DNA from 2 places in the Allobosea sp. FG18 genome. Region 1 is predicted to be linked to the other one. Evidence: predicted binding sites of a transcription regulator. Region 1 holds the regulator's gene; the other holds the start of a gene.

Region 1 (15,445 bases):
GAGATCGTAGGCCGCAGCCATGGTGACTTCCTTTCCTGTGTTCGAATGCGGCGGCGCTTCAGCGCCCGCCGGTCACGTTCAAGACGGTTCCGTTGGTGTAGGAGGCCTCATCCGAGAGCAGCCAGGCGATCGCCTGCGCCACCTCGCGCGCCGTGCCCTCGCGCTTCATCGGAAGCTGGTCGCGCAAAGCAGCGACGCGATCGGGCATGCCGCCGCTGGCATGGATCTCCGTATCGATGATCCCGGGCCTGACGGCATTGACCCGGATGCCCTCGGCCGCGACCTCGCGGGCGAGGCCAAGCGTGAAGATGTCGATGCCGGCTTTTGCGGCGGCATAGTCGAGATATTGCCCGGCACCGGCCAGCACCGCCGCAGCGGAGGACAGGTTGACGATGCCGCCACCCTGCCCGCCATGGCGGGTCGACATCCGCTTCACCGCCTCGCGGGCGCAGAGAAAGCTGCCGGTGAGGTTGATCCGGAACATCCGGTCAAGACGAGCGAGATCCATCTCGTCGAGGCGCTGCGGGGCATCGATCACGCCGGCATTGTTGACCAGCGCCGTCAGCCGTCCAAGCTGGTCGGCCGCCGCGAAGATCGCGGCGACATCAGCCTCATTGCCGACATCGCCCTTGACCGCCACGGCCTGCCGGCCTCGGCCGTTGACGGCCGTGACCGTCTCGGCCGCGGCCTCAGCATTGGACTGGTAGTTGACGACGAGATCGTAGCCGCGCTCCGCGAGCAGGATCGCGGTCGCCCGGCCGATTCCCCGGCTGCCGCCGGTGACGATCGCAACGCCCGACACGTCCTGCTCCGCGCGATCAGAGATCGAGGACGAGGCGCGCCGGATCCTCCAGGCCTTCCTTGATACGGACGAGGAAGGTCACGGCTTCCTTGCCGTCGATGATGCGGTGGTCGTAGCTGACCGCGAGATACATCATCGGGCGGATCTCGATCTTGCCGTTCACGACGACCGGACGCTCCTGGATCTTGTGCATGCCCAGGATCGCCGACTGCGGCGCGTTCAGGATCGGGGTCGACATCAGCGAGCCGTAGACGCCACCGTTCGAGATGGTGAAGGTGCCGCCCTGCATCTCCTCGATCGAGAGCTTGCCGTCGCGGGCCTTGCGGCCGAACTCGCCGATCTTCTTCTCGACGCCGGCGATCGAAAGCTCGTCCGCATCGCGCACGACCGGAACCACCAGGCCCTTCTCGGTGCCGACGGCGACGCCGATATGGTAGTAGTTCTTGTAGATGATGTCGGTGCCGTCGATCTCGGCATTGACCGCCGGGATCTCCTTCAGCGCCTGCACGCAGGCCTTCACGAAGAAGCCCATGAAGCCGAGCTTCACGCCGTGCTTCTTCTCGAACACGTCCTTGTACTGGTTGCGCAGCGCCATCACGCCGGACATGTCGACCTCGTTGAAGGTCGTCAGCATCGCCGCGTTGGACTGGGCTTCCTTGAGGCGGCGCGCGATGGTCTGGCGCAGCTTGGTCATCTTGACGCGCTCTTCGCGGGCGCCGTCATCCGGCGCCGACGGGGCGCGGACGGCGATCGGCGCAGGCGCGGCGGCCGGGGCGGCAGCGCCGCCGGTCGCGATCGCGGCGAGCATGTCGCCCTTGGTCACGCGGCCATCCTTGCCGGAGGCGGCGACCTTGGACGGATCGACGCCGCTCTCGGCAGCGAGACGCGAGACGGCCGGGCCGGAATCGGCGGCCTTGGTCGCGGCAGCCTTAGGAGCCTCTGCGGCGGGAGCCGGAGCGACGGCAGGCTTGGCCTCGGCCTTCGGCGCGGGAGCAGCAGCGGCGCCGCCTTCGGCGATCGTGCCGAGCAGGGCGCTGACACCGACGGTATCGCCTTCCTTGGCGACGATCTCGCCGAGCACGCCGGCGGCCGGCGCGTTCACTTCCAGCGTCACCTTGTCGGTCTCGAGCTCGACGAGGGGCTCGTCGGCCTTCACCGCCTCGCCCGGCTTCTTGAACCACTTGCCGATGGTGGCCTCGGAAACGGATTCGCCGAGGGTGGGTACGCGGATTTCGGTCGCCATGTCAGGCCTCTTCTTATTCGGATCTCGTGGAGGTCATCCCGGGCGGAGCGAAGCGCAGACCCGGGATCCATTCCGGAACGGTTCAGGCATGGATCCCGGATCGGCGCCGCTCACGCGGCTTGTCCGGGATGACACCAAGCTTAAGCGGCAAAAGCCTCGTCGAGGAAGGCGTTGAGCTGGGCGAGATGTTTGGACATCAGGCCGGTCGCGGTCGCGGCCGAGGCCGGGCGGCCGACATAGCGCGGACGCTTCGACTTCGAGCCGGCATGGCCGAGCACCCATTCCAGATAGGGCTCGACGAAGGTCCAGGAGCCCATGTTCTTCGGCTCCTCCTGGCACCAGACCACGTCGGCGCCCTTGAAGCGCGCCAGCTCCTGAGCCAGCGTCTTCAGCGGGAACGGATAGAGCTGCTCGACGCGCATCAGGTAGACATCGTCGACGCCGCGCTTCTCGCGCTCCTCCAGCAGGTCGAAATAGACCTTGCCCGAGCAGAGCACGACGCGGCGGATCTTCGAGTCCTTGACCAGCTTGGTGGTCGACTTGCCGCGCTCGGCATCGTCAGCCAGCACGCGGTGGAAGGTCGAGCCCTCGGCGAGGTCGGCGAGGTCGGAGATGCAGCGCTTGTGGCGCAGCAGCGACTTCGGCGTCATCAGGATCAGCGGCTTGCGGAAGTCGCGCTTCAGCTGGCGGCGCAGGATGTGGAAGTAGCTCGCGGGCGTCGAGCAGTTCGCCACCTGCATGTTGTCCTCAGCGCACATCTGCAGGAAGCGCTCGAGGCGGGCGGAGGAGTGCTCCGGACCCTGGCCCTCGTAGCCATGCGGCAGCAGGCAGACGAGGCCCGACATGCGCAGCCACTTGCGCTCGCCCGACGAGATGAACTGGTCGAACACGACCTGCGCGCCGTTGGCGAAGTCGCCGAACTGCGCTTCCCACATCGTCAGAGCGTTCGGCTCCGACAGGGTGTAGCCGTATTCGAAGCCGAGCACGGCCTCTTCCGAGAGCATCGAGTTGATGACCTCGTAGCGGGGCTGGTCCTCGCGGATATGGTTCAGCGAGGTGTGGCGGGCTTCGGTCTCCTGATCGATCAGCACCGAATGGCGCTGCGAGAAGGTGCCGCGTTCGCAATCCTGGCCGGAGAGGCGCACCGGATTGCCGTCGAGCAGCAGCGAGCCGAAGGCCAGCGCCTCGGCGGTCGCCCAGTCGATGCCCTCGCCGCTCTCGACCGCCTTCTTGCGGTTGTCGAGGAAGCGCTGGATCGTCTTGTGGACGTTGAAGCCGGCCGGGACGGCCGTGATCTTCTCGGTGATCTCCCTGAGCACCGCCGCCGGCACACCGGTGGCGCCGCGGCGCGGGTCGTCCTCGTCGGCGCGGATCGCCTTCATGCCGGCCCAGCGGCCATCGAGCCAGTCGGCCTTGTTCGGCTTGAAGGCCTGGCCGGCGTCGAACTCGATTTCCAGCTTGCCCTTCCAGGCGGCACGCATTTCGTCGAGCTCGCCGGCGGTGATCACGCCCTCGGCCTCGAGCTTGGCGCCGTAGAGCTCCAGCGTCGACTTGTGGCCGCGGATCTTGCGGTACATCAGCGGCTGGGTGAAGCCCGGCTCGTCGCCTTCGTTATGGCCGAAGCGGCGATAGCAGAACATGTCGATCACGACCGGCTTGTGGAATTTCTGCCGGAACTCGATCGCGACCTTGGCGGCGAAGACCACCGCTTCCGGATCGTCGCCGTTCACATGGAAGACCGGAGCCTCCACCATCTTCGCCACGTCGGACGGATAGGGCGAGGAGCGCGAATAGCGCGGATAGGTGGTGAAGCCGATCTGGTTGTTGATGATGAAATGCAGCGAGCCGCCGGTGCGGTGGCCCTTGAGGCCGGAGAGGCCGAGGCATTCCGCCACGACACCCTGGCCGGCGAAGGCCGCGTCGCCATGGATCAGCAGCGGCAGCACCTTGGAGCGCTCGACGATGTCGCCGAACTGGTCCTGCTTGGCGCGCACCTTGCCGAGCACGACGGGGTCGACGATCTCGAGATGCGACGGGTTGGCGGTCAGCGAGATATGGACGTTGTTGCCGTCGAACTCGCGATCGCTGGAAGCACCGAGATGGTACTTCACGTCGCCCGAGCCCTCGACGTCATCAGGCGCGAAGGAGCCGCCCTTGAACTCGTGGAACAGCGCGCGGTGCGGCTTGCCCAGAACCTGGGTCAGCACGTTGAGGCGGCCGCGATGGGCCATGCCGAAGACGATGTCGCGCACGCCGAGCGCGCCGCCGCGCTTGATGATCTGCTCCAGCGCCGGGACCAGCGCCTCGCCACCATCGAGGCCGAAGCGCTTGGTGCCGGTGAACTTGAGATCCAGGAACTTCTCGAAGCCCTCGGCCTCGACGAGCTTGTTCAGGATCGCCTTCTTGCCTTCCTTGGTGAAGGCAATCTCCTTGTCCGGCCCCTCGATGCGCTCCTGCAACCAGGCCTTCTGCTCGGGGTCGGAGATGTGCATGAACTCGACGCCGACCGTGCCGCAATAGGTCCGCTGCAGGATCGCGACCATCTCGCGGATCGAGGCGAACTCCATGCCGAGCACGTTGTCGATGAAGATCTTGCGGTCGAGGTCCGCGTCGGTGAAGCCGAAGGCGGCCGGCGACAGTTCCTCATGGTCGGTGCGGCTCTCGATCCCCAGCGGGTCGAGCTTGGCATGGAGATGGCCGCGCATCCGGTAGGCGCGGATCAGCATGATCGCGCGCACGGAATCGCGGGTCGCCTGCTGCACGTCGGCGGCGGAGAGCGCGGTGCCGGCAGCCTTGGCCTTGGCGCCGAGCTTGTCGGAGATCACCTTCTCGACGACGGCCCAGTTGCCGTCCAGCGCCGAGACCAGCTCGCCATTGGCGACGATCGGCCAGTTCGGCTTTTTCCAGGACGCGCCCTTGGCGTTCTGCAGGACGGCTTCCTTGTCGTCCTTCAGCGCGCCGAAGAAGCTCTGCCACTGCTCGTCGACCGACTTGGGATCGGCCTCGTAGCGGGCATAGAGGTCCTCGATATAGGCAGCGTTGCCGCCATAGAGGAAGCCGGTCTGCGCGAGAGCCTCGTTGATGTCCTGGCGAGCCATGATGCTCCTGCCTTCCTTCGCCGCTTAAGCCATGTCCGAACCCCTGCCCGGACATCCTTCATTCTGCCGTCATGCCCAGGCCTGCCCCGGGCAACTCCTCGGGATTTGGCGGCGCGTCATGGCCGGCTCAAGGCCAGTCATGACGCGCCAAAACGCCTCAGCCCTTCAACACTTCGACCAAGGTCTTTCCAAGGCGCGCCGGCGAGGGCGAGACCCGGATACCGGCCGCTTCCATCGCCGCGATCTTGTCCTCGGCGCCGCCCTTGCCGCCCGAGATGATCGCGCCGGCATGGCCCATGCGGCGGCCGGGAGGGGCCGTGCGGCCGGCGATGAAGCCGACCATCGGCTTCTTGCGGCCGCGCTTGGCCTCGTCCTTGATGAACTGCGCCGCGTCCTCTTCGGCCGAGCCGCCGATCTCGCCGATCATGACGATCGACTCGGTCTTGTCGTCGGCCAGGAACATCTCGAGCATGTCGATGAACTCGGTGCCCTTGACCGGGTCGCCGCCGATGCCGACGGCCGTGGTCTGGCCGAGGCCCTCGTTCGTGGTCTGGAACACCGCCTCATAGGTCAGCGTGCCCGAGCGCGAGACGATGCCGACATTGCCCGGCTTGAAGATGTTCGCCGGCATGATGCCGATCTTCGACTGGCCGGCGGTGACGACGCCGGGGCAGTTCGGGCCGATCAGGCGGGTCTTGGAGCCGACCAGCGAACGCTTGACGCGGACCATGTCGAGCACCGGGATGCCCTCGGTGATGCAGATCACCAGCGGGATCTCGGCATCGATCGCCTCGCAGATCGCGTCCGCAGCGCCCGGAGGCGGCACGTAGACGACCGAAGCGTCGGCGCCGGTCTTGGCCTTGGCCTCGTGCACGCTGTCGAAGACGGGCAGGCCGAGATGGAGCGAGCCGCCCTTGCCCGGCGAGGTGCCGCCGACCATCTGCGTGCCATAGGCGATCGCCTGCTCGGAGTGGAAGGTCCCGTTCTTGCCGGTGAAGCCCTGGCAGATGACCTTGGTGTTCTTGTCGATCAGGATGGACATGTCTGCTCCTCAGGCCTTCTTGATCGCGGCGACGATCTTCTGCGCGGCGTCGTCGAGGTCGTCGGCGGGGATGACGTTGAGGCCGGACTCGCGGATGATCTGCTTGCCTTCCTCGACATTCGTGCCTTCGAGACGCACGACCAGCGGAACCTGAAGGCCGACGGCCTTCACCGCGGCGATGACGCCGCGCGCGATGACGTCGCACTTCATGATGCCGCCGAAGATGTTGACGAGGATGCCCTTCACCTTCGGGTCGGCGGTGATGATCTTGAACGCCGCCGTCACCTTCTCTTCGGAGGCACCGCCGCCGACGTCGAGGAAGTTGGCGGGCGATTCCCCATAGAGCTGGATGATGTCGAGCGTCGCCATGGCGAGGCCGGCGCCGTTGACCATGCAGCCGATCGTGCCGTCGAGCGCGATATAGGCGAGGTCGTATTTGGAGGCCTCGATCTCCTTCTCGTCCTCTTCAGTCGTATCGCGGAGCGCAACGACCTCGGGGTGACGATAGAGCGAGTTCGAGTCGAACGAGACCTTGGCGTCCAGGCACTTGAGCTGGCCCTGGGTGGTCACGATCAGCGGGTTGATCTCCAGCATGTCCATGTCCTTGGCCACGAACGCGTTGTAGATCTGGCCGAGCACGGTGCCGGCCTGCTTGGCGAGGTCGCCCTTCAATCCGAGGATGCGCGCCATGGCGCGGCCGTGATGCGGCATGATGCCGGTGGCCGGATCGACCGAGAAGGTCTCGATCTTCTCGGGCGTGTCATGGGCGACGGCCTCGATGTCCATGCCACCCTCGGTCGAAACGACAAAGGCGATGCGCGAGGTCTCGCGGTCGACCAGAGCCGAGAGGTAGAACTCCTTCTCGATGTCCGAGCCGTCCTCGATATAGAGGCGGTTGACCTGCTTGCCGGCCTCGCCGGTCTGGATCGTGACCAGCGTGTTGCCGAGCATTTCCTTGGCGTGGGCCTCGACCTCGGCCACCGACTTGGCGAGGCGAACGCCGCCCTTGGCATCGGCCGGCAGTTCCTTGAACTTGCCCTTGCCGCGCCCGCCGGCGTGGATCTGCGACTTCACGACGTAAAGCGGCCCCGGCAGCTTCTTGGCGGCCTCGACCGCCTCCGCCACCGTCAGCGCCGGGAAACCGGCCGAAACGGGCGCGCCGAATTCCTTGAGGATGGCTTTGCCCTGGTATTCGTGGATGTTCATGTGCTCGGTTTCCCTGACAGCGACCGAAAATTGACGAAAGGGCGGCCGCGCGTATCCGCGCCGCCGCCCTTGCTTAAATCACGCGAGTGACGAGTCGATGTTCTTGCAGGCGTCGATCAGGCCCTGCACCGAAGCCACCGACTTCGCCAGCATCTCCTTCTCGGCGCCGTTGAGGCGGATCTTGACGACGCGCTCGACGCCCTTGGCACCGATCACGACGGGAACGCCGACGAACATGTCCTTGACGCCATACTGGCCCTTCAGCGCAGCCGCCGCCGGCAGGACGCGCTTCTGGTCCTTGAGATAGCTCTCGGCCATCGCGATCGCGGAGGCAGCCGGGGCATAGAAGGCCGAGCCGGTCTTGAGCAGGTTGACGATCTCGCCGCCGCCCTTGCGGGTGCGCTCGACGATGGCGTCCAGCTTCTCCTGCGTGGTCCACTTCATCTTGACGAGGTCCGGCAGCGGGATGCCGGCGACGCCCGAGTAGCGAACCAGCGGCACCATGTCGTCGCCATGGCCGCCGAGCACGAAGGCCGAGACGTCCTTGACCGAAACGTTGAACTCCTCGGCGAGGAAGTGGCGGAAGCGGGCGCTATCGAGCACGCCGGCCATGCCGCAGATCATGTTGGGCTTCAGGCCCGAGAACTTCTGGAGCGCCCAGACCATCGCGTCGAGCGGGTTGGTGATGCAGATCACGAAGGCCTTCGGGGCGTACTGCTTGATGCCTTCGCCGACCGACTTCATTACCTTGAGGTTGATGCCGATCAGGTCGTCGCGGCTCATGCCGGGCTTACGCGGCACGCCGGCGGTGACGATGATCACGTCGGCGCCCTTGATGTCCTCGTAGGAGTTCGTGCCCTTGTAGCCGGCGTCGAAGCCGTCGACCGGGGCGGACTCGGCGATGTCCAGGCCCTTGCCCTGCGGAATGCCCTCGGCGATGTCGAACAGGACGATGTCGCCCAGTTCCTTGAGGCCGGCGAGGTGAGCGAGCGTGCCGCCGATCTGGCCGGAGCCGATGAGGGCGATCTTCTTACGGGCCATTGCCTAGTCCTTTGTTTCTGGCGCGACCATCGATCCGGCCTTTGCCGGCTTCGACATTCAAAATGCCTTGGCGCTGCGACAGGTCAGCTCCCCGGAGGGAGCCGGCCAAACCGTGCGTTCCTTTGGCCCAAACCGGCCTTTTGCCGCAACCCTCGCCGCAAAAGCGGCTTTTCTCGGGCACCGGACGCCTCGCGCGACATCGCGCGAGGCCGGCTTATATTTTTCAATAACTTAGAAGAGGCAGATAATCACACTCGGTTCCACGAGGAACGAAATCCGGCAATTACAATTTACAGAAACTGTAATTCGTCACCAGATTATTCACACGATCCCGCTGCCGAGCACCCGCAGGATCACGCGGATCAGGGTCGAGAGCCGCGTATCGACCGAGGCCTGCGGCACGTCCGCCTCCAGCGCGAGCGAGGCCGGATGGATGAAGCGGTTGGTGGCGTCGATGACGAAGGCGATCGCCCGGTCGCGGTCGCGCGGCTCGAACACGCCGGTCGCCATGCCCTCGTCGACCACCCGTTCGAACAGGGCGCGCACGCGCGTGCGGTTGCGCCGGCTGATTGCGTGCCGCTTGGCCACCGCCAGCGACAAGGCCGCGAAGAGATGCGGCTCCTCGGTCAGCAGGTCGCGATTGGCCTTGGCCAGCGCCAGGATCAGGCGCTCGAGCTTGTCGTCGGCCGGGTCGGGTCCGTCGGCGACATCGGCGAGCCGGCGCTCGGTCGCCTTCAGCCAGACATCGACGACGGCGTCGATCAGCGCGCCCTTGGAGGGAAAGTAGCGATAGACATTGGCATGGGTCATGCCCGCCTCTTCCGCCACCGCGACGACGGTGAAGCGCTTCAGCCCGAACTTGCGCAGATGCTCGCCGGCGACCGTGAGGATGCGGGTCTCGCTCGGTTCGCGCTGCGGCATCGTCAGGTCTCCACCAGCCCCGTCGTATCCCCGCTCGCCGTGGAATCCGGCCGGCCATGCGGCATCGCCAGATACTCCTCGGAGCGCATCTCGATCAGGCGGGAGACGGTGCGGTCGAACTCGAAGGCCTCGCGCCCCTTGTTCGCGCGATAGAGCTCATGCGGTTCGGCCGCCGCCGAGGCGACGAGCTTCACATGATGCTCATAGAGCGTGTCGATCAGGATGATGAAGCGCTTGGCCTCGTTGCGTCGGTCGAAATCGAGGATCGGGATATCGTCGAGCACCAGCATATGGAAGCGCTGTGCCAGCGCGATGTAGTCGGAAGCGCCATAGGCCTGCGCGCAGAGATCGGCGAAACCCGCCCGCGCCACGCCGCCGGCCGCCTGCGGCAGGACGAGATCGTGGCCCTGCACGGTGAGGACCGTACGCTGGCCCTGCGCCTTGCCCGACAGCGCCTTGAAGGCGGTATCGAGCGCAGCCTTCGCCTTCTCGTCGGCCGGGGCATGATAGACCGGCGCACCGCCCAGCTTCTCCAGCCGGAAATCGGTGCGCGCATCGAGCTTGAGCACCTCGACCTTGGTCTGCAGCAACGCGATGAAGGGCAGGAACAGCGCCCGGTTGAGCCCGCCCTCATAGAGCCGCGACGGCTCGACATTCGAAGTCGCGACCACCACCACGCCCGCCGCGAACAGCGCCGTGAACAGCCGCCCGAGAATCATCGCATCGGCGATATCGGTGACGGTGAACTCGTCGAAGCAGAGCAGATAGGCCTCTTCCGCCAGCGCGGCCGCAACCGGCGCGATCGGATCGGCGTCCTTGACCTCGCCGCTCTTGATCTTTTGGCGGAAGGCATTGATGCGGCCATGGACGTCGGCGAGGAATTCGTGGAAATGCACGCGGCGCTTGCGCTTCACCGGCGCTGCCTCGAAGAACATGTCCATCAGCATGGTCTTGCCGCGGCCGACCGAGCCCCAGACATAGAGCCCCTTCGGCACCGCCGCCGTGTCTGGCTTCTTGCCGAAGAGCCAGCCGAGCGCGCTGCCCTTGCGGGCCAGGCGCCGGGCGGCAAGCGTTTCGGTCAGCGCCTGGAGCTTCTTGACCACCGCGACCTGCGCGGGATCGCGCTCGATGGCGCCCGCCTCGACCAGGGCGGCATAACGGTCGGTGATCGAGGCTGACATGACGGCGGGCGCTGGCGATCCAGAAAAGACCTCACCGGGTTACGGCAGCCCTGCCCTCATCGCAAGCCCGCCGAGCACTCGCGGCGAAAGGCCTTACGCCGTCGGAGTTGCGACGAAGTCGCGTGTGCGCGCCTGCTTCGCTGCGACGAGGATGATCCGGGGCGCTCCCTGCTCGACGATCTCGCCGCCCTTCATGAAGGCGATGTCGTCGGCGACCTCGCGCAGGAAGCTAGGCTCATGCGTCGCCACGATCATGGTCAGGCCCGAGCCTGCAAGCCCGCGGATCACATCGAGAACCTCGCCCGCGGCGTCCGGATCGAGCCCGGCCATCGGTTCGTCCAGCAGCATCAGCCGCGGCCTCGCCGCCATCGCCCGCGCGATGGCGAGGCGTTGCCGCTGCCCGCCCGGGAGTTCACTCGGATAGGAATCGCGCCGATCTGCCAGCCCGACCCTCTCCAGCGCCGCCATCGCCTCCATGACGATCTCCCTGCGCGGCCGCCTCAGCAGGGCGAGCGGCCCCTCGATGACATGCTGCAGGGCGGTCATATGGTCGAGCAATTCCGGGCGCTGCGACACCATGCCGATGGTTGGGTGACGGCGCGCGCTCTCCGGTTCGACCGGCTCTCCGTCGATCTCGATCGAACCCTGATCGATCGCCTCGCTTTGACCGATGCAGCGCAGTAGCGTCGATTTGCCCGCACCCGGCGGCCCGATGATGCACTGGACCTGCCCTGGTTCGACCGCGAGCGAGACGTCGTTCAGTGCGATCTGCGGGCCAAAGCGCTTACTCACACGCGTGATCGTGACGGCAGCGCCTTCCGCCTTCGTGATCTGCGCCGCGCTCAACGTCGCGCCCTCCCGCGCTGCTCTTCAAGAATGGCTTTGGAGGCCATAGCGCCCGATCTTCGGCAAGGCCAGCCCGGCGAAACCTCCCGCTCGCCCGCGCGTTGTCGCGAAGGAGGACGCGCCATGCACACCATTCTGCCTGCCCCGGACCATGTCGCCGCCTATCGCCTGTCGCGGACGCTGACGGCTGAGGATATCGACGCGATCGTAGCCGATATCGAGGCACGGCTGACCCGCCACGAGAAGCTCGGCATCCTCGCCGACATGACCGATTTCACCGACATGACACTCGCCGCGGCCTGGAAGGACGCGCGCTACAGCATCGGCAAGCTCTGGGAGCTCAGGCGCTTTCCGAAGGAGGCCGTAATCACCGACAGGGGCTGGCTCGCCGGCTTCGTCGATCTGCTCGACCCGGCGATCCCCTTCGTCAAGGTCCGCGCCTTCAAGCCCGAGGACTATGACAAGGCGCTGAGCTGGGTCGGCGATATCGAGGGCGGGCCGGACGCCTGAGGCTTACGCGGCTCCGCTGCGCGCGAAGGTCTCGTCGAAGGCGTAGCCCGCGCCGCGCACGGTGCGCAGCGGGTCCTTGGCATCACCCGGCGTGATCGCCTTGCGCAAACGCCCGACATGGACGTCCACCGTGCGCTCGTCGATATAGACGTCGCGGCCCCAGACTGCGTCGAGGAGCTGCGCGCGCGAATAGACCCGGCCCGGCGCCTGCATCAGGAATTCCAGCAGGCGGAACTCGGTCGGCCCGAGATGCAGTTCGCTCCCCGCCCGCCGGACACGCCGCGTCGTGCGGTCGAGTTCGAGGTCGCCGGCCGCGAGCAGGCCGGCGACGTGACCGGGCTTCGCCCTGCGCAGCAGCGCCTGGATGCGCGCGATCAGCTCCGGCAGCGAGAAGGGCTTGACGACATAGTCGTCGGCGCCGGTCGCAAGGCCACGAACCCGCTCGGTCTCCTCGCCGCGCGCCGTCAACATGATGATCGGCACGCGCTCGGTATCGCGCCGCGAGCGCAGGCGCCGGCAGAGTTCGATGCCGGACAGGCCCGGCAGCATCCAGTCAAGCAGGACGAGATCGGGCGTGTGATCGCGCAGGTGCAGTTCCGCATCGTCCCCGCGCGCGACGCTGTCCACCTCGAAGCCCTCGGCCTCGAGGTTGTAGCGCAGCAGCAGGGTGAGCGGCTCCTCGTCCTCGACGATCAGGATGCGTGCGGCCATGCTTCTTTTCCGTCCGTCATTCGAGCCTGCCGTCATGCTCGCCCCTGTGGCGAGCATCCACGTCTTGAACGGCACCTGCCAGGACGAAGACGTGGATGGTCGGGACAAGCCCGACCATGACGGAAAGGCTACGGCACTTCGTGTTCGTTCAGTTTCCCGTCACCGCTTCGACCTCGATATTGGTCGTATCGAGCTTGGGACGGTTCACATCGAGGGAATCGCCGGTGACGAGGTAATGGATGGTCTCGGCGATATTGGTGGTGTGGTCGCCGATGCGCTCGATGTTCTTCGCGCAGAACAGCAGATGCGTGCAGAAGGTGATGTTGCGCGGATCTTCCATCATGTAGGTCAGGAGTTCGCGGAACAGCGAGGTGTAGAGCGCGTCGATCTCGTCGTCGCGCTTCCAGACCTCGAGCGCCTTCTGCTCGTTGGTCGCGGCATAGGCGTCGAGCACGTCCTTGAGCTGGGCCTGCACGAGACGGCTGATATGCTCGAGGCCGACGACCGCGCGATGCGGCGGCTGGAACTGCCCGGCGATGGCGACGGCGCGCTTGGCGATGTTCTTGGCGAGATCGCCGACGCGCTCGATGTCGGAAGCGAGGCGGATCGCCGAGATCAGCTCGCGCAGATCCTGCGCCAGCGGCTGGCGCCGGGCGATGGTGAGCACGGCCTTCTCCTCGACCTCGCGCTGGAGATTGTCGAGGCGCTGGTCGGCCGAGATGATCTTCTGGGCGAGCGCGGTGTCGCGGCGAACGAGCGCGACCGTGGAATCGCCCAGCATGCGCTCGGCCATGCCGCCCATTTCGGCAAGGCTGCGGCGGATGCCTTCGAGATCGGTGTCGTAGGAGCGGACGATATGGTCGGTCATGGCGTTGTCCTCCGGCACATCGGGCCGAAAAGTGGAAACCGGTTTTCGGGCAAGCCGATGCGAAACTAAATGTCGCTTAGCCGAAACGGCCGGTGACGTAGTCCTGGGTCTGCTTCTTGGCGGGGTTCATGAAGATCGTGTTGGTCGGCGCGAACTCGATGACCTCGCCGAGATACATGAACGCCGTGTACTGCGAGATGCGCGCCGCCTGCTGCATGTTGTGCGTGACGATCGCGATGGTGAAGTCGCTCTTGAGCTGCTCCAGCAGGTCCTCGATCTTGCCGGTCGAGATCGGGTCGAGCGCCGAGGTCGGCTCGTCGAACAGGATCACCTCCGGCTTCTGCGCGATGGTGCGGGCGATGCACAGGCGCTGCTGCTGGCCGCCGGAGAGGCCCATGCCCGAGCTCTTCAGCTTGTCCTTGACCTCGTCCCAGAGCGCGGCACGGCGCAGGGCACCCTCGACGCGGTCGTCGAGCTCCGATTTCGGCGGCTTCTCGTAGAGGCGGATGCCGAAGGCGACGTTGTCGTAGATCGACATCGGGAACGGCGTCGGCTTCTGGAAAACCATGCCGACGCGCGAGCGCAGCTCGTTCACATCGACGTCCTTGCCGATGATGTTGCGGCCATCGAGCATGATCTCGCCTTCGGCGCGCTGCTCCGGATAAAGCGAGTAGATGCGGTTGAAGATGCGCAGCAGGGTCGACTTGCCGCAGCCCGACGGGCCGATCAGCGCCGTGACGTGGCGGTCGCGGAAGTCGAGATTGATGTTCTTCAGCGCCTTGTGCTCGCCGTAGTAGAAATCGAGGTTCTTCACCGCGATCCGGACGGGCGCCTCGGCATCGAGCGACTGGGGGGAGAGTTCAAGGGTCGAAAGCATCGACATGGGTCCTCAAGGTCGGTCGCGACCGGGTTGGTTTCAGGCTCACTTGCTGCCGGCGACGATGCGCCGGGCAATGATCGAGAGCACGAGGATCGAGACGGTGATGATGAGCGAGCCGGCCCAGGCGAGCTGCTGCCAGTTCTCGTAAGGGGCGGAGGCGAACTGGTAGATCGTCACCGGCAGGTTCGAGACGCCGCCGACCAGCGTCGGCGAGAACCAGAAATTGTTGTTGAGCGCGGTGAAGAGCAGCGGCGCGGTCTCGCCGGCGATGCGGGCGAGCGCCAAGAGGATGCCGGTGACCATGCCGGCCTTGGCCGCGCGCCAGGTCACCGAGGTGATGACGACGGAGGGCGGCGCGCCGAGCGCGGCGCCGGCTTCACGCAGCGGACCGGGCACGAGGTTCAGCATGTCCTCGGTGGTGCGCACGATGACCGGGATCGCGATGATGCCGAGCGCGACGCCGCCGGCCCAACCGGAATAACCGCGGAACGGCTCGACCAGGATGACGTAGACGAACAGGCCGATCAGGATCGACGGTGCCGAGAGCAGGATGTCGTTGATGAAGCGGATCAGGTTGGCGAGCTTCGAGCCGCGGCCGTATTCCGCAAGCCAGGTCCCGGCCAGCACGCCGATCGGCGTGGCGATCGCGATGCCGAGGAAGGTCAGCACGAAGGAGCCGACGATGGCGTTGGCGATGCCGCCGCCTTCCGTGCCGGGGCCGGGCGTCACCGCCGTGAAGGTCGCGATCGAAAGGCCGCCGACGCCCTTCACCACGAGCATGCCGAGGATCCAGAACAGCACGAAGATGGCGATGAAGGTGAAGCCGGTGGCGATGACCTTCATCAGCCGGTCGGCGGTGCGGCGCGACTGGCGCACGCGCCCCCAGGGCTGATAAGGCAGTTCGCGAGGCGTGGTCGTCATGGTCATGGGGTTGAGCCTCAGTAGCGCTTGACGCGGGCGACCAGCAGTCGCGCGATGACGAGGACGACGAAGGTGACGAAGAACAGGATGCAGCCGAGCGCGATCAGCGCGTTGAGCTGCAGGCCCAGCGCCTCGTTGAATTCGTTGGCGATGCGCGAGGCGATCGTCGAGCCGG
Region 2 (15,445 bases), on a different contig from region 1:
GCAGGCTGGCTCATTGTCAACATCCGGGTTTGGCACTTAGAGGCTGGTAGGGACTGTGGGATGGATTTGACGCTGGCGATTTTGAGCGAATGCAAGGAGTTCGAGGACGCAAGCCTTTCGGCTTGCTACGAAGAACGACAAAGCAGTCGCTCAAAAGCGCCGCGCCCTTCGGGTGAGGTGAAAACGGTAGGGCTGCAGCGTCGCATCGCTTGCCGATACCAGTGGTATCGGCGGCGCAATGCTCCTCCCATCTCTGCCGTTTTGACCTCATCAAATCCTTCCCACAGCCCCTACCAGCCTCTAGACTTCGAACAGATCGGTTTCGCAATTGGTTACGCTTCGACATCGTCCTGCCATACTGGCTGGCCCAAGATGCTGACGCCGCTTGCGAGCGATGCATACTAAATCATGCGACGACGAAATGGGCAGCGGCAATAACGCCGCCGGCCCTTGAACGAGGCGCCTGCCAGGGAGGCGAACATGAAACACGAGACGCGCGCCCCGGCGCTGTTCTTCGCGCCCTTCGTCTCGTCGGCGATGCGGGTCGAGCCGCAATGGATCGACTATAACGGCCATCTCAACATGGCCTATTACCATGTGCTGTTCGACCGCGCGGTCGACGAGGTCTTCTCGCTGGTCGGCCTCACCCGCGACTATGTCGAGACGCGCCACGCCTCCACCTTTGCGGCGGAGTGCCATATCCTCTACAAGCGCGAATTGACCGAGGGCGATACCGTGCGCATCACCGCGCAGCTCATCGCCTTCGACGATAAGCGCCTGCATTATTACCTGGAGATGCGGCACGCCAACGAGGGCTGGCTCGCGGCGACCAGCGAGAACCTGTCGCTGCATGTCGACATGGTCCATCGCAAGGTCACGCCCTTCCCGGCCGACATCCTCGCGAATATTGCCCTGATGAAGGCCGCCCACAGCATGATGCCCCTCCCGGCCACGATCGGCCGCATCATCGGCATGCCCAGGAAGTCCGCCATCCGGGTCGATGAGACCGCCGAGGAACGCGAGACCGAGACGGCGATCGAAACCCGGCACTGAGCGATCGCCGTATCAGGGACCGTTGTCGGGAATCTTCAGCTTGTGCCCGCAGGCCTTGCAATAGACCGCATCCGGCTCGTGCCGCTGCAAGGCGCATTCGGGACAGGGAAACAGCACCTTGTTCGGGCGGAACAGCGCCTGCGCCAGCCGCACGAACAGCGTGATCCCGACGATCATGACCACGATCGAGGTCAGCTTGCCGGCGACACCGGGCAGAGTCACGTCGCCGAAACCGGTCGTGGTCACCGTCGCGACGGTGAAATAGAGCGCCTGGACATAGCTCTCCAAGCCACCCTCGTGCCGGAAGAAGAAGGTGTAGACGAAACCCGTGACCACAAAGAGGAAGGTCGCGATGTTGCTCAGCGCGCGGACGACGCTTTCCCATTCGCGTAAGCGGGTTTCGCGGAACTGCGCCCAGACGATGCCCTTATGCGAGAGCGACCACAGCCTGAGGATGCGCAGGAAGCCGAAATTCTCCAGCCATTGCGGCGCGAGCAGCGTCAACAGGATGAAGAGATCGAGCAGCATGGTCGGCTGGCGCAGCAGCCTGAGCATGTTGGACGAGGCGAGCAGCCGCGCCGCGATCTCGGCGATCATGATCACCGCGACGGAATAGTCGATCCAGAGAAAGGCTGCGTTCTCTCTGAGCAACGGCGTCAGGATGAAGAACGCGATGATCAGGAGATCGACGACCGTCGTCACCGCCTGGAAGCGCAGCGCCGACGGCGAACGGCCGTGATAGAGCTGGCGCAGGCGGCTCCGCAGGGCTTCGAAGCGGCTCTGATCGGGCGGGGCGTCGGCGGCATCCATCGCCGCCAGCATAGGCGCTCCGCCGGTGCGACGCTACGGAGCGCGCCGGCGCCGCGTCGCCACCGCATGCACCGCATAACCGCGATAGGGCGCGCCGATCCGGCAATCGATCCCGGCCGCTTCGGCCATGGCAAGTACGATACGTGACAAATCCTCGCGCGGCGTGACATGAAACAGCGCGAGCCAGCGCAACAGCACCGCCTTGAACGGAGCCGGCAACCCGGCCTGATCGCCGAAATCGACGATATGCAGCGAACCGCCGGGATTAAGCCGGCGCAGCGCCTCGGCGACGACGCCCTGCCAGGGCGGGATCATCGAGAGCGCATAGGAGATCACGATCCGGTCGAAGCCGGCGCGGCCGAACAGGATTTGGGGATCGAAGTTGGTCGCATCGGCCTGCGCGAGCCAGATCCGTTGCTCCAAACCCGCCTTCGCCACCGAGCCCTGCGCCGTCGCGAGCATCGCGCTGGAGACGTCGAGTCCATGGCAGGCGCACTCCGGATAGCGCTGCGCGATCCGGATCAGATTGCGCCCGGTGCCGCAGCCGATCTCCAGTACGCTCCCGCCGGCCGGCGGCTGCAGACCGTCGATGAGCTGGTCCCGGCCGAGCAGATAGAACTTGCGGCTGGCGTCGTAGATATGGCGCTGGTTCCGGTAGATCCGGTCCATCAATCCGGCGGCCGATCCGGCCGGCGCCTCGGCCGCGCTCACCGCGCCTGCCCCTTCAGGACATAAAGGTGGAATCCGCCATAGATCGCCGAGCGATCCTGCCGGCAGAGCTCGCGGCTCTTCTCCTCCTCGTAATGCCACTGGTCGAGAATCGCGGCCGGCACTCGTCCCGGCAGCAAGCGCTCGTCGGCTGCCGTGCGGAAGATCACCCGCGCACCGGGCCGCGCCGTCCGTGTGATCTGCGACCACAGCGCCGTGAGATCGGCATCATTCATCCAGTCCTGCGCGTCGAGCAGCACATAGGCATCGCAGCTCTCGGCCGGCTGGTCTTCGAGGAAGGCAGTGACCGCGCTCTGGCGGTACGAAACATTCGGCGAGCGCGCCTTCACCGCCGCGAAATGCTGCTTCTGGAGATAGGGCGGGAAGGCCGCGTCCGGCCCGTCGCCATAGCGCCGGCCGAAGGCCTGCTGGGCGAAGTAGTTGTCCTTCAGGTCGAAATCGCAGGCGAGACGCTCCAGCCGGAGCTTCAGCGCACCCAAGATGCCGTCATCGCCATCGGCGGCCAGCGCCTTGTACTGCGCCGGCGGAATGCCGAGCCCGTAGAGCGAGGCCGGCTGGCGCACGAGCCAGCGCACCAGCTTGCGTTCGAAGACCGGCGCGAGATGCCTGTCATAGAGCGTCCGCTGTTCGGCCAGGTCGCGGGCCGCCAGCATCGCCTTGGGATTGCCGCCGAGCAATCGCGCCAGAACATGACCTGTACCGATGAACCGGCCGAGCAGGCCGTAGCGGTGGAATCCCCGAGCGAAGAGATTGATCCGGCGCCGCCCGTTCAGCCCCCGCCCCTCCCAGTAGCCGCGCGAGACAGCGTCGAGATGATCGGCGATCTCGCGATCGTAGAGCGCGACATTGGCGCCATCCTTCGCCCGGCCGAAGAAGCGCAGGAAATCCTCCTGCCGCTCCATCCGCGCCAGCGCCGCAAGTTTGAGCCGCCCAAGCGCGATATGGGTGGCATTGAGATCGACCGCGCTGACCCGGATCGGCGCCGCCGTCAGATACGAGAGGATGTTGCAGGAACCGGACGCGATCGCGACGACGTGGTCGCCGGCCTTGAGCTGAAGCGCCGCCATGTCGACGACCGGGTCTTCCCAGATCTGCGGATAGACCAGCCCCGAGAAGGCGCGGGCAAACAGCCATTCCAGCATGCCGGCCTTGGAGAGCGTCTTGCTGCGCCGGACGGCCTGTCCCAAGCCCGAACTCGTCATGCGGCGGGCCGCGCGTGCCGTTTGCGTCGCCTGTTCCGTCACCGGTTTTCCTCCCTTTGCGGGTGGCCGGGCTGCTAGAGGAGTCGCGTGACGGTCCGGTGACGATGCTGCCGCGATTGCCACGGCATCGTGAAACGACCGGAGATCAGCAGGGCTGAAATCTTGGGCGCGAAGCCCCATATTGGCGGCTCGAAAGCCGATGAGGCGCTCCCGCCAGGAAGGAGATCGTAATGGATCTGATGAGCATGTTCGGAGCCGAGAAGAAGCAGGAGGAGAACTTCCCCTTCCAGCTCACCGACGCCGAGTGGCGCGCGCGTCTGACGCCCGAGCAGTACCGCATCCTGCGCGGCCACGGCACCGAGCGGGCGGGCTCCTGCGCGCTGAATTACGAGAAGCGCGCCGGCACCTTCTCCTGCGCCGGCTGCGACCAGAAGCTGTTCAGATCAGGCAAGAAATTCGAGAGCGGCACCGGCTGGCCGAGCTTCGACCAGCCGCTTGAGGGCGCTGTCGGCACCACCGAGGACCGCAGCTTCGGCATGCACCGCGTCGAGGTCCATTGCGCCAATTGCGGCGGCCATCTCGGCCATGTCTTCCCGGACGGCCCGCCGCCCACCGGCCTGCGCTACTGCATCAACGGCGAGGCGATGACGTTCGAGCCGGAAGCCTAGCAGACCTGCCTTTTCGTCATGGTCGGGCTTGTCCCGACCATCCACGTCTTCCCCCGTCGAAGGCCGTGTTCAAGACATGGATGCTCGCCACAAGGGCGAGCATGACGAAAGCGCCCTACGAGACAGCGGGCACCGCCCGCCGCGCCAATGCCGCCGCATCGACGCTTAGCGGCAGATCGCCGAACTGACCTGACCAGCCATCGCCAAGCCGCGTGGCGATAAAGGCATCCGCCACAAAAGCCGGCGCGAACCGCAACAGCAGCGAGCCCTGCAACATCAGCGCCAGCCGCTCCGTCAACCGCCGCGCCTGCCCCTCGTTGCGCATCAGTTCCGGCAACTCCGCCTCCAGCCGCTTCAGCGCCGCATCGTAACGCCTGTCCGCGCCCGCAGCCGCCATCAGTTCGCCCCGCAGCACATCGACCGCCCCCTCCTCTCGCGCCAGCGATCGCAGCACGTCCAGGCAGATGACGTTGCCCGAGCCTTCCCAGATCGCGTTGAGCGGCGCCTCCCTGTAGAGCCGCGCCATCGGATTCTCTTCGATGAAGCCGTTGCCGCCATGGCATTCCAGCGCCTCGGTGACGACGGCCGGCGCGCGCCGCGTGATCCAGTATTTCGCGATCGGCGCCCCGACCCGCGCCAGCAGCCGCTCGCTTTCGGACGCCTCCTGCCGGTCGAGCGCCGCGAACAGCCGAAAGGCGAGCCAGACGGCCGCTTCCGCCTCGATGGCTAGGTCCGCCAGCACGTTCTGCATGATCGGCTGGTCGATCAGCGCCTTCTGGAAGGCGCGGCGATGCTGCGCATGATGCGCCGCGAGCGACACCGCCATCCGCATCAACCCGGAGGATGCCGCCGCGATGTCGAGCCGCGAGTTGTGGTTCATCGATAGGCCTGTGCGGATGCCCCTGCCCGGCTCGCCGACCAGATGGCCGATGGCGCCCCTGAATTCGACCTCGGAAGAGGCATTCGAACGATTTCCGACCTTGTCCTTGAGCCGCTGGATCGCGACGCCGTTGCGCGATCCGTCCGGCAGCCAGCCCGGCACGGCGAAGCAGGAGATGCCCTCGGCCGTCCGCGCCAGCGTCAGGAACAGGTCGGAATGCGGCACCGAGAAGAACCACTTTTGCCCGTTCAGCGACCAAGTGCCGTCGCGGTTGTCCTCGGCATAGGTCTGGGTCTGGCGCAAATCCGAGCCGCCCTGCGTCTCGGTCATCGCCGTGCCGACGGTCGCGCCGGTCTTGAGATGCGCCGGCCCCTGCCGCGGATCGTAGCGGTTCGAAGTGACGAGCGAGCCCCACTGCCTCCACAGCGCCGTGTCCTGCTTCAGCACCGGCACGGCGGCATAGGTCATGCTGATCGGGCAGCAGATGCCGCTCTCCGCGCCGTACCAGAGATACTGCAAGGCGGCCCGCGCGACCTGCGCGCCGGGTTCCGGCCGGTTCCAGGCCAGCGCATGCGTCTCCTGACCGATGGCGAGCCCCATCAATTCGTGCCAGGCGGGATGGAAGGCGATCTCGTCGATGCGGTTGCCGAAGCGGTCGAAGGCCTTCAGCTCGGGCGTGTAGCGGTTGGCGAGATAAGCCAGCTCCTGCACCCGCGCCGAGCCGACCGTCCGCCCGGCCTCATGCAAGCGCTCGCGCGCCCAATCGGCACCGAACGCCGCGGCGATGCCGGGCAGTACCGGATCGGCAGCGAAGGCATCGTAATCCGCCAGCACCGGCACCTGATTGGCGACTTCCCAGTCGGGCCGGGTTGCATGATCCGCCATTGCCAATCCTCCGATCCTTCTCCGCCGTCATCCCGGACAAGCCGCGAAGCGGCGCCGATCCGGTATCCATTCCGGAACCCAACCGGAAAGGCTCAGGCATGGATCCCGGGTCTACGCTTCGCTACGCCCGGGATGACACCATCAAGCTTTCCGAGAAGGGGGCGCAATTCGGCTCCTGTCACCCTATATTGCCACCAGAACGAATCACGCACGAGCAGCGCACACCCTTGTCCGACGCAGACCCCTTTTCCGCTCCTTCGCCCCGCCCCGGCGGCCTCGCCGCGCGCGCTGCCGCGCAGCCGGCGGCCGGCTATCTCGCAGGGCTGAACCCGGAGCAGCGCCAGGCGGTCGAGGCGACGGACGGCCCGGTTCTGGTGCTCGCCGGCGCCGGCACCGGCAAGACCCGCGTGCTGACCACCCGCATCGGCCACCTGATCTCAACCAGCCGCGCCTATCCCTCGCAGATTCTCGCCGTGACCTTCACCAACAAGGCGGCGCGCGAGATGAAGGAGCGCGTCGCCCACCTCGTCGGCCCGGTCGCCGAGGGCATGCCCTGGCTCGGCACCTTCCACTCGATCTCGGCCAAGCTCCTGCGCCGCCATGCCGAACTGCTCGACCTGCGCAGCGACTTCACCATCCTCGACACCGACGACCAGATCCGCCTGATGAAGCAGGTGATCCAGGCCGAGAACATCGACGAGAAGCGCTGGCCCGGCCGGATGCTGGCGGGGTTCATCGATAGCTGGAAGAACCGCGGCCTTAGCCCCAAGGACGTGCCCGCGGGCGAGGCTGCCGTCTTCGCCCATGGCAAGGGCGGCAAGCTCTATGCCGCCTACCAGGAGCGCTTGAAGGCGCTGAACGCCGTCGATTTCGGCGATCTGCTGCTGCACTGCCTGACGCTGTTCCGCGACTATCCGGACGTGCTCCAGACCTATCACGACCGCTTCCGCTACATCCTCGTCGACGAGTACCAGGATACCAACACGGCGCAGTATCTCTGGCTGCGCCTTCTGGCTCAGGGCCGCCGCAACATCTGCTGCGTCGGCGACGACGACCAGTCGATCTATGGCTGGCGTGGCGCCGAGGTCGACAACATCCTGCGCTTCGAGCACGATTTTCCCGGCGCGACCGTGATCCGGCTGGAGCGCAACTACCGCTCGACCGGCCATATCCTCGCCACGGCCTCCAAGCTGATCGCCCGTAACGAAGGCCGCCTCGGCAAGACGCTGCGCACCGAGGATGCGCTCGGCGAGAAGGTTACTATCACCGGCGCCTGGGACAGCCAGGAGGAAGCCCGCCTGATCTCCGACGAGATCGAGGCGATGCAGGCCAAGAAATATAATCTCGCCGAGGTCGCGGTGCTCGTGCGCATCTCTGCCCAGATGCGCGAGATCGAAGAGCGCTTCGTCCAGGCCGGCGTGCCCTATCGCGTCATCGGCGGCCCGCGCTTCTACGAGCGTGCCGAAATCCGCGACGCGCTCGCCTATCTGCGCTGCGTGGTGTCGCCGACCGACGATCTCGCCTTCGAGCGCATCGTCAACGTGCCCAAGCGTGGGCTGGGCGACGCGACGGTCCAGCTCCTGCATAACCACGCCCGCGCCACCGGCTTCTCGCTGATGCAGTCGGCCCGCGCCGCGGTCGAGAGCGACGAGTTGAAGCCCAAGGCCCGCACGGCCTTGCGCGAGCTGGTCGACGCCTTCGGCCGCTGGTCGAAGCGCGCCGAGCACATGCCGCAGGGCGAGCTCGCCGAGCTGGTACTGGAAGAGTCCGGGTACACCGAGATGTGGAAGAAGGACCGTTCGGCCGACGCCGCCGGGCGCCTCGAAAATCTCAAGGAACTCGTCCGCTCGCTCGACGAATTCCCGGACCTGCCGGCCTTCCTCGAACACGTCTCGCTGGTCATGGATGTCGGGGACGGCGAGGCCGAGGCGCGCGTCTCGATCATGACGCTGCACGCCGCCAAGGGGCTGGAATTCGACACGGTCTTCCTGCCCGGCTGGGAGGAAGGCCTGTTCCCCAACCAGCGCGCGCTCGACGAGAGCGGCCGCGCCGGGCTGGAGGAGGAGCGCCGCCTCGCCCATGTCGGCCTGACCCGCGCCCGCAAGAAGCTGAAGCTCTATTTCGCCTCGAACCGCCGCATCCACGGCCTCTGGCAGACCAGCCTGCCCTCCCGCTTCATCGACGAATTGCCGGAGGAGCATGTCGAGGTCGAGCAGGCCCCGACCAGCTATTCGCAGGGCGGCTATGGCGCCTCGCGTTTCGACCGGATGGAGAGCTTCGGCTCGAGCTACAACACGCCGGGCTGGCAGCGTGCGCAGGAGAACCGGGCGAAGAACAGCGGCGGTGGCAGCGGCTTCTCCGAGAGCGGCCGCGGCTTCGGCCAGGGCAATTTCGGCGGCTCGTCGCGCCAGCGCGGTCCGCTCCTGATCGAGGGCGAGCTGACGGCGAAATCATCGGGCGAATCCGCCTATGGCGAAGGCGCACGCGTCTTCCACGTCAAGTTCGGCCCGGGATCGGTCGCCAGCGTCGACGGCAACAAGCTGACCGTCGACTTCGACAAGGCCGGCCGGAAGATGGTGCTGGATAGTTTCGTGCAGAAGGCTGGTTAAGGACGCTGGCGCACCGTTATCCAGCTCGCTAGTTTTCCGCCATGCACCACAAGCGCAAACGGCCGAAAACTGCGCGTGCTGGCTGCCTTCTGTGTAAGCCGCACAAGGCGAATGGCTGTTGCGTTCGCCACAAGGACATGCGGCACGGAAACCGCAGACGCTATGAAGCTGGGAGAGCGGAACTGCGTTGCGAAGGGCTCGGAGCGCGTTGACCGCACTTCGCGAACCAACGAAGGAAGCAAGCTCAGCTTGCCGGATATCCCAATGCCTCCCGAAATCACCCTCACCGACGCCGAAGACGACGCCTTTCGCAAGCTGCTCGGCGAAGGTCTGAAAGGCTACAACGACGAGGCGATCGGCCTGCACGATCGCCAGGAACTGCAGATCCGCATCACCGATCCCGAGACGGGCAAGCCGATCGGCGGGCTTGTCGGCCGCACTTCGCTCGGTCTGCTCTTCATCGACACCGTCTACCTGCCGAAGAGCCTGCGCGGCACCGGCATCGGCAGCCACATCCTTGCCATGGCCGAGGAGGAAGGCCGCCGGCGCGGCTGCAGCAAGGCCGTGCTCTTCACCATCAGCTTCCAGGCGCCCGAGTTCTACAAGAAGCTCGGCTGGCAGGTTTTCGGCGAGATCGCTCCAAAGCCGCCGGGCGCGACCCGGATCTACCTGACCAAGGACCTCTGAGCGCTCAGGCGCCGTCCAACCGGCAGTCGGCTCGAAAAGGTGACATGACGATGCAGGCAAAGGGTCTTGCAGGTCGGCGGGCCGTGATCACCGGCGCCGGGCGCGGGCTGGGCGCGGCACTTGCCATTGCGCTGGCCGAGGCCGGAAGCAGCGTCGTGCTCTGCGGCCGCAATCCGGCCGGGTTGTCGGATACCGCAGCGATCATTCGCGAACGAACGAGTAGCGAGCCACACCGCGTCGCGCTCGATCTCGCCGATGCCGCCAACGTCGAAGCTGCCGGCCGAAAGCTTGCCGACAGCGAGGGCAGCCGCGGCAGCAATCGCGATGTCGTCGAAGCCGTCATCTTCGCCTTGACGCGGCCGCGCCACCTGACCTTGGCGATCACGCTCGATGCTGATGACGGCGGGCAGTTCCCGAAAATGCCTTGTGGCTGAGCGCAGCCGTCGAGGTCATCGTCGAGCGCTGCAAGCCGCCGCGCTTCGCCGAGGCGACCGGAACCTTCGGCCAGATCTTAGCGGCGCCGAACGCGCAGCACACCTGACGCGCGTGTCTCAGGCCACCGCAGCAATGTTCAGCGAGCAGACAACCCGGTTCCGGCCCTGCATCTTCGCGCGGTAGAGCTGTGCGTCGGCCTCGGCGATCAATCGCTCGATCGTGGTGCCGCCGGTCCAGCCGGCGGCGCCGATGCTCACCGTCAGGTTGACCGGCTCGCCACCGGGAGCCTCGATCCGGAGACGCCGAACCGCATCGAGAACCTGCTTCGCAACGGCCTGCGCCTCCGTCAGGGCGGTTCGCGGGAGATAGACCGCAAACTCCTCGCCGCCGAGCCGGCCGGACAAGCCGCCCTCGCCCACTGCGCCCGTGATCGCTTGCGCCAGCCTCCGCAGGGCATCGTCGCCGACAGGATGGCCGAAGCGATCGTTGACCTGCTTGAAATGATCGGCGTCGATGAAAAGCAGCGTTCCCTTGCCACCCGGCGCCATCGCCTGCTCCAGATCGGCGAGAAAGCTTTCGCGGTTCAAAAGCCCGGTCAGGCCGTCGCGGCGGGCCCTTTCCAGCAAAGCCTCATGCGCCGCCGACAGTTCGCCGTGCAGCCGCTCGATCTCGCCATGGGCGTCCTTCAGGCGCTGCGCCTGCCGGAATTGCCAGGCGCTCGCCGGCCAGGCGATCAGCAACGGACAGAGAATGCACATCAGCCAGGCCGTGCCGTCCACGACCCCACCGAGCATCGGCACGACGGTCAGCGCCAGACCGAGCGAAGCCGCGATCGACAGCAAAGTCGCGAGGCTTGCCTTCAGGATGATCGCGCGCGTCGAGGCCGTCATGGCCTGCGGGTAGCAGGGAATGCTGAACGCAGGGTTTAGCAGCGCCGGCTCCGGCCATTTCCGATGACAGCGGCGGGTGCGCCTGCTAAGGCCACCGCATGCGCGAAGGCCTCCTGCCAGCGACGGTCGCGACCGTCCTCGAACTCTCCACCTCGGGCGAACAGGCCCGGGCCCTCACCGAATTGCTCGGCGAGATCTTCGACCCGACCGAGACGGCGATCTCCGCCTTCGAGGTCGCGGACGGGATCACCACGCTCTCGATGAACATCCCGTGGAAGGTCGAGATCTATTTCGCCAACCCGCCCGACGAGGACGCGGTGCGCGACCTGCTGCGCCCGATCGTCGGCGAGCTCGTCGACAACACGCCCTTCACCACCGTCAACACCAAGGACTGGGTCGCCAACAGTCTCGACGGGCTGAAGCCCGTCCGCGCCGGCCGCGTCCTCGTCCATGGCGCGCATGACCGGCACGTCGTCCGCACCAACGATGTCGCGATCGAGATCGAGGCCGCGCTCGCCTTTGGCACGGGCCATCACGGCACGACCGCCGGCTGCCTGCTCGCGCTCGATGCCGAACTGAAGAAGCGCCGGCCGCGCCATGGCATCGATATCGGCACCGGCACCGGCATTCTCGGACTGGCGCTCGCCAAGCAGATCAAGCGCAAGGTCGTCGCCGGCGATATCGACGCCGTCGCGGTCGAGGTCTCAGCCCATAACGCCCGGCTCAACCACGCGCCGAACGCGCTCGATCTCTATGTCGCGCCGGGCCTGCGCCATGCCAAGGCCTGGCGCCCCGGCCATTTCGATTTCGTCTTCGCCAATATCCTGGCCGGCCCGCTGAAGCGGCTCGCTCCATCGATCGCGCGCGTGCTCTCGTCCGACGGCACGTTGATCCTGTCGGGCCTGCTAGCGATGGACGTCGCCGGCGTGGCCTCGGCCTACCGGCATCAGGGCGTCTATCTCGCAAGCCATTCGCTCCGCGAAGGCTGGGCGACGCTGGTCATGAAAAAAGGCGGCGCAGCCCCGAGGCCGCGCCGCCTTGCCTGACCTCCGGCGCCCCCTAGGGAAGCGCGAGATCGTTACTCGTTCGGCTCAGAAGCCGATATAGCCGTACTTCTTCTCGGCATCGGCCTGCAGGCTGCGGGCATCGTGCCAGACGGCGGCGGTGAACTTCGCGGCATCGGCGATCTGTTCGTAGATGTGCTTGATGATGGCGATCATGGTGATGGTCCTCAAAGGGTGTCAGCTGCGCGGCTCAAGGCCGCAGCGGCGTGAATTCAGCGGCTGAAAGGCAGCGCGACGTCGCTCGACAGCGTCGCGGACGGGTAGCCGCCCAGCACGAGTTCTGCCTCGTTGACGAGCAGGTTGCGGGCGCGCAGCTCGCGGGCTGCGGAGCGCGCACGGCTCACGACGAGCGCGGCATAGAAGCGCTGCATCAGGCCCGGCTTGCTGGCGCGGGTTTCGCCATGGCTCCGGCCCGGTACGGGCAGCACGTCGGCATTGTTCAACACATAGGTCATGGGTCTATCTCCGAAAAACGAAGGACAGTCCCGGTCGCTTCCTCGTTCTCTTATGCGACTAAGGTGGGATCATTTCGCACTTGCGAGAAGATATGTTCGCATATGCAAGATATGCAAAAAACGCATGCGATCCGTCCATATCCATTAATATTTGCGTAGATTGCATAACCAATCGGCACAATGCGGAGCAGCAAGGCAGCACCGTCCCACCGAACGGGCAGTGCCTCGCCCACGCATTTGCGCTGGCGCTTTCGCGAACGCGAGGCGACGATGCGGCAACCTAAGCCGGACCTTGCCATGACCGATTCGACCCTGCCGACCTGCCGTTTCCAGTCCTTTTCCGAGCCGAGCGACCCGAAGCTGGTTGCGGGCCGCGTCGCCTCCTTGCGCAAGGCCCTGGCCGCTCAGGGGCTCGACGGCTTCGTCGTCCCGCGCGCCGACGAACATCAGGGCGAATATGTCCCGGCCCATATGGCCCGCCTGGCATGGCTGACCGGCTTCACCGGCTCGGCCGGCAATGCCGTGGTGCTGGCTGACAAGGCGGCGCTGATCGTCGACGGCCGCTACACCATCCAGTCGGCCGAGCAGACCGACACCGCGATCGTTACGCCGGTCCGCATGGAAGAGACGCCGCTGGAGCGCTGGGTCGAGCAGAATCTGCCGGCCGGCGGCAAGCTCGGCTACGATCCCTGGCTTCATACGGTGGATGGCCTCGCCCGGCTCGAAAAGGCTACGGCGGCAGCCGGCGGCAGCCTCATTGCCGTCAAAGCCAACCCGATCGACGCGCTCTGGAGCGACCGCCCTGCCCCACCGGCCGCGCCGGTCAAGGCGCATCCGGCCGCCTTCGCCGGCGAGGACAGCGTCTCGAAGCTCGCGCGCATCCAGAAGGCGCTCACCGAGGCCAAGGTCGACGCGCTCGTCGTCTCCGATCCGCATGCGCTGGCCTGGGTCTTCAACATCCGCGGCGACGATGTCGAGCACACCCCTCTCCCGCTCGGCTATTCCATCGTCCCGCGCGAGGGCCGGCCGACCGTCTTCCTTGCGCCCGAGAAGATCACCAACGAGGCGGGCGATGCGATCGGCGCCGTTGGCGAGATCGCCCCTCCAGCCGATCTCGACAAGCAGATCGCCAGGCTCGGCGCAGCCAAGGCCAAGGTCAGGCTCGACGCCACGACCGCCGCCTCCGCGCTCGCGACCCTGATCCGCGAGGCTGGCGGCACGCCGGATACCGGCACGGACCCGATTGCCCTGATGAAGGCGCGCAAGAACGCGGCCGAGCTCGACGGCGCCCGCAAGGCCCATCTCCGCGACGGCGCCGTCATGGTGCGCTACCTCTCCTGGCTGGCGCGCGAGGCGCCGAAGGGCGGCCTGACCGAGATCGACGCGGTGGCCGCGCTCGAGGCCGAGCGGCTCAAGACCGGCCTGCTCAAGGATGTCTCCTTCACCACCATCGCCGGCGCCGGCCCCAATGCCGCCTTGCCGCATTACCGCGTCAGCGAGGCGAGCAACCGCAAGCTGGAGCCCGGCATCTTCCTGGTCGATTCAGGCGGCCAATACGAGGACGGCACCACCGACATCACCCGCACGATGGTGATCGGCACACCGACGCCCGAGATGCGGGACCGCTATACCCGCGTGCTCAAAGGCCATGTTGCGATCTCACGACTGGTCTTCGTCAAGGGCACCTCGGGTGCGCAGCTCGATGCCTTCGCCCGGCTGCCGCTCTGGCAGGGCGGTTTCGACTTCGACCACGGCACCGGCCATGGCGTCGGTAGCTATCTCTCGGTGCATGAGGGGCCGCAGCGGCTTTCCAAGCTCGGCACCACGCCGCTGGAGCCGGGCATGATCCTCTCCAACGAGCCCGGCTATTACAAGCAGGGCGAATACGGCATCCGCATCGAGAACCTGATCGTGGTCGAGGAACGGCAGATTCCGGGCGCCGAGCGCACGATCTACGGCTTCGAGACGATCACCTGGTGCCCCTATGAGCGCGCGCTGATCGAGAAAGACATGCTCGATGCCGGCGAAGTCGCCTGGATCGACGCCTATCACGCCAAGGTTTGGGAGAAGCTCTCGCCGCAGGTCGAGGGCGAGGCGAAGGCGTGGCTGGAAGCGGCCTGCCGGCCGCTGTGAAGCGCCTCTACCGCGAGAAAACTTGCCGCATCGCGGTTGGAACCACCATTGTCATTCCGGGGCTTCGCGCAGCGAAGAACCCGGAACCCACGACCGGGTGAGATATCTTATGTTTAGTGGCCGGCGGCTCACCTAGTCGTGGGTTCCGGGTTCGCGCCTAAAGGCGCACCCCGGAATGACAGGAGTGGTCACGAGGTGCTCAGGGCTCAAGCCCGAGCATGACGGTGCACTAAAGCACCATCCTGAACCCGACCACCGCGACAACGCCGACCGCGACCACTCCCAGCAACGGCAGCCGCGTCGCGGCGAGCGCCGTAACCGCCGCCGCCGCCGTCTCGGCCCAGCCGGTCGCGAGCGCGCTCGGGGCGATCACCGCGATCAGCACGGCGGGCGGGATCGCGTCGAAGGCGGCCTGCGCCCGTGGCGAGAGGCTGAGCCGCCCGGCCAGCGCCAGCCCGGCGACACGCGTGAAGTAGGTCACGATCGCCATGCCGAGGAAGGCGAGGAGATTGATCGGGTCGACGCTCACGCCTCGGCCTCCTTCGTCACCGGCCGCTCCTCGGCGCCGGCCGCAAGCCAGGCCGCCAGCAAGCCGCACAAAGCTCCCGCCGCGACATGCCAGGGCGGTCCGGCCAGGCGATAGGTCACGGCCGAGGCGATGCCGGCGGCAGCGACCGTCCAGAACGTCACCCGCCCCTTCCAGAAGGCGGCGACAAGCGCGATGAACAGCGCCGTGAAGGCGAAATCGGCACCGAGCCGCTTGGGATCGCCCAGCACCGCGCCGACCATGGCGCCGAGCGTCGAGTTGATCAGCCAGCCCGCGACGAAGGGGATGACCATCGCGAACCAATAGGCCGGCGTCAGGCGATGGGTACGGGCGCGCTTCTCGGCCAGCGCCCAGTTCTCGTCGGCCATGTAGTAGAGGCCGAGGAATTTCTGCCAGCG

What was found. Region 1 encodes PhoB, which activates phosphate uptake and scavenging genes when phosphate is short. Its sites were predicted from a motif close to TGTCATNNANCTGTCAT; they were not measured.
Region 2: the regulator PhoB is predicted to act here: its motif matches at 3,882-3,898, upstream of ACODTJ_RS05375 (BtaA family protein).

Annotation. Positions count from the first base shown of each region.
Region 1 covers NZ_JBMDKB010000002.1:105,068-120,512, reverse strand. The annotation lists gene lpdA (dihydrolipoyl dehydrogenase) at 1-21, opposite strand, end outside; gene ACODTJ_RS02750 (SDR family oxidoreductase) at 59-802, opposite strand; gene odhB (2-oxoglutarate dehydrogenase complex dihydrolipoyllysine-residue succinyltransferase) at 819-2,045, opposite strand; gene ACODTJ_RS02740 (2-oxoglutarate dehydrogenase E1 component) at 2,186-5,143, opposite strand; gene sucD (succinate--CoA ligase subunit alpha) at 5,301-6,185, opposite strand; gene sucC (ADP-forming succinate--CoA ligase subunit beta) at 6,195-7,391, opposite strand; gene mdh (malate dehydrogenase) at 7,470-8,432, opposite strand; gene ACODTJ_RS02720 (TetR/AcrR family transcriptional regulator) at 8,754-9,353, opposite strand; gene zapE (cell division protein ZapE) at 9,356-10,534, opposite strand; gene ACODTJ_RS02710 (amino acid ABC transporter ATP-binding protein) at 10,628-11,380, opposite strand; gene ACODTJ_RS02705 (SpoIIAA family protein) at 11,504-11,890, shown strand; gene phoB (phosphate regulon transcriptional regulator PhoB) at 11,894-12,601, opposite strand; gene phoU (phosphate signaling complex protein PhoU) at 12,750-13,469, opposite strand; gene pstB (phosphate ABC transporter ATP-binding protein PstB) at 13,546-14,352, opposite strand; gene pstA (phosphate ABC transporter permease PstA) at 14,392-15,276, opposite strand; gene pstC (phosphate ABC transporter permease subunit PstC) at 15,288-15,445, opposite strand, start outside.
Region 2 covers NZ_JBMDKB010000003.1:259,263-274,707, reverse strand. The annotation lists gene ACODTJ_RS05400 (FAD-binding oxidoreductase) at 1-14, opposite strand, end outside; gene ACODTJ_RS05395 (hypothetical protein) at 61-405, shown strand; gene ACODTJ_RS05390 (thioesterase family protein) at 481-1,053, shown strand; gene ACODTJ_RS05385 (potassium channel family protein) at 1,066-1,875, opposite strand; gene ACODTJ_RS05380 (class I SAM-dependent methyltransferase) at 1,897-2,532, opposite strand; gene ACODTJ_RS05375 (BtaA family protein) at 2,571-3,794, opposite strand; gene msrB (peptide-methionine (R)-S-oxide reductase MsrB) at 4,034-4,462, shown strand; gene ACODTJ_RS05365 (acyl-CoA dehydrogenase family protein) at 4,578-6,227, opposite strand; gene ACODTJ_RS05360 (ATP-dependent helicase) at 6,455-8,836, shown strand; gene ACODTJ_RS05355 (GNAT family N-acetyltransferase) at 9,101-9,523, shown strand; gene ACODTJ_RS05350 (SDR family NAD(P)-dependent oxidoreductase) at 9,568-9,957, shown strand; gene ACODTJ_RS05345 (GGDEF domain-containing protein) at 10,075-10,848, opposite strand; gene ACODTJ_RS05340 (50S ribosomal protein L11 methyltransferase) at 10,947-11,894, shown strand; gene ACODTJ_RS05335 (hypothetical protein) at 11,940-12,068, opposite strand; gene ACODTJ_RS05330 (hypothetical protein) at 12,125-12,367, opposite strand; gene ACODTJ_RS05325 (aminopeptidase P family protein) at 12,665-14,500, shown strand; gene ACODTJ_RS05320 (AzlD family protein) at 14,730-15,029, opposite strand; gene ACODTJ_RS05315 (AzlC family ABC transporter permease) at 15,026-15,445, opposite strand, start outside.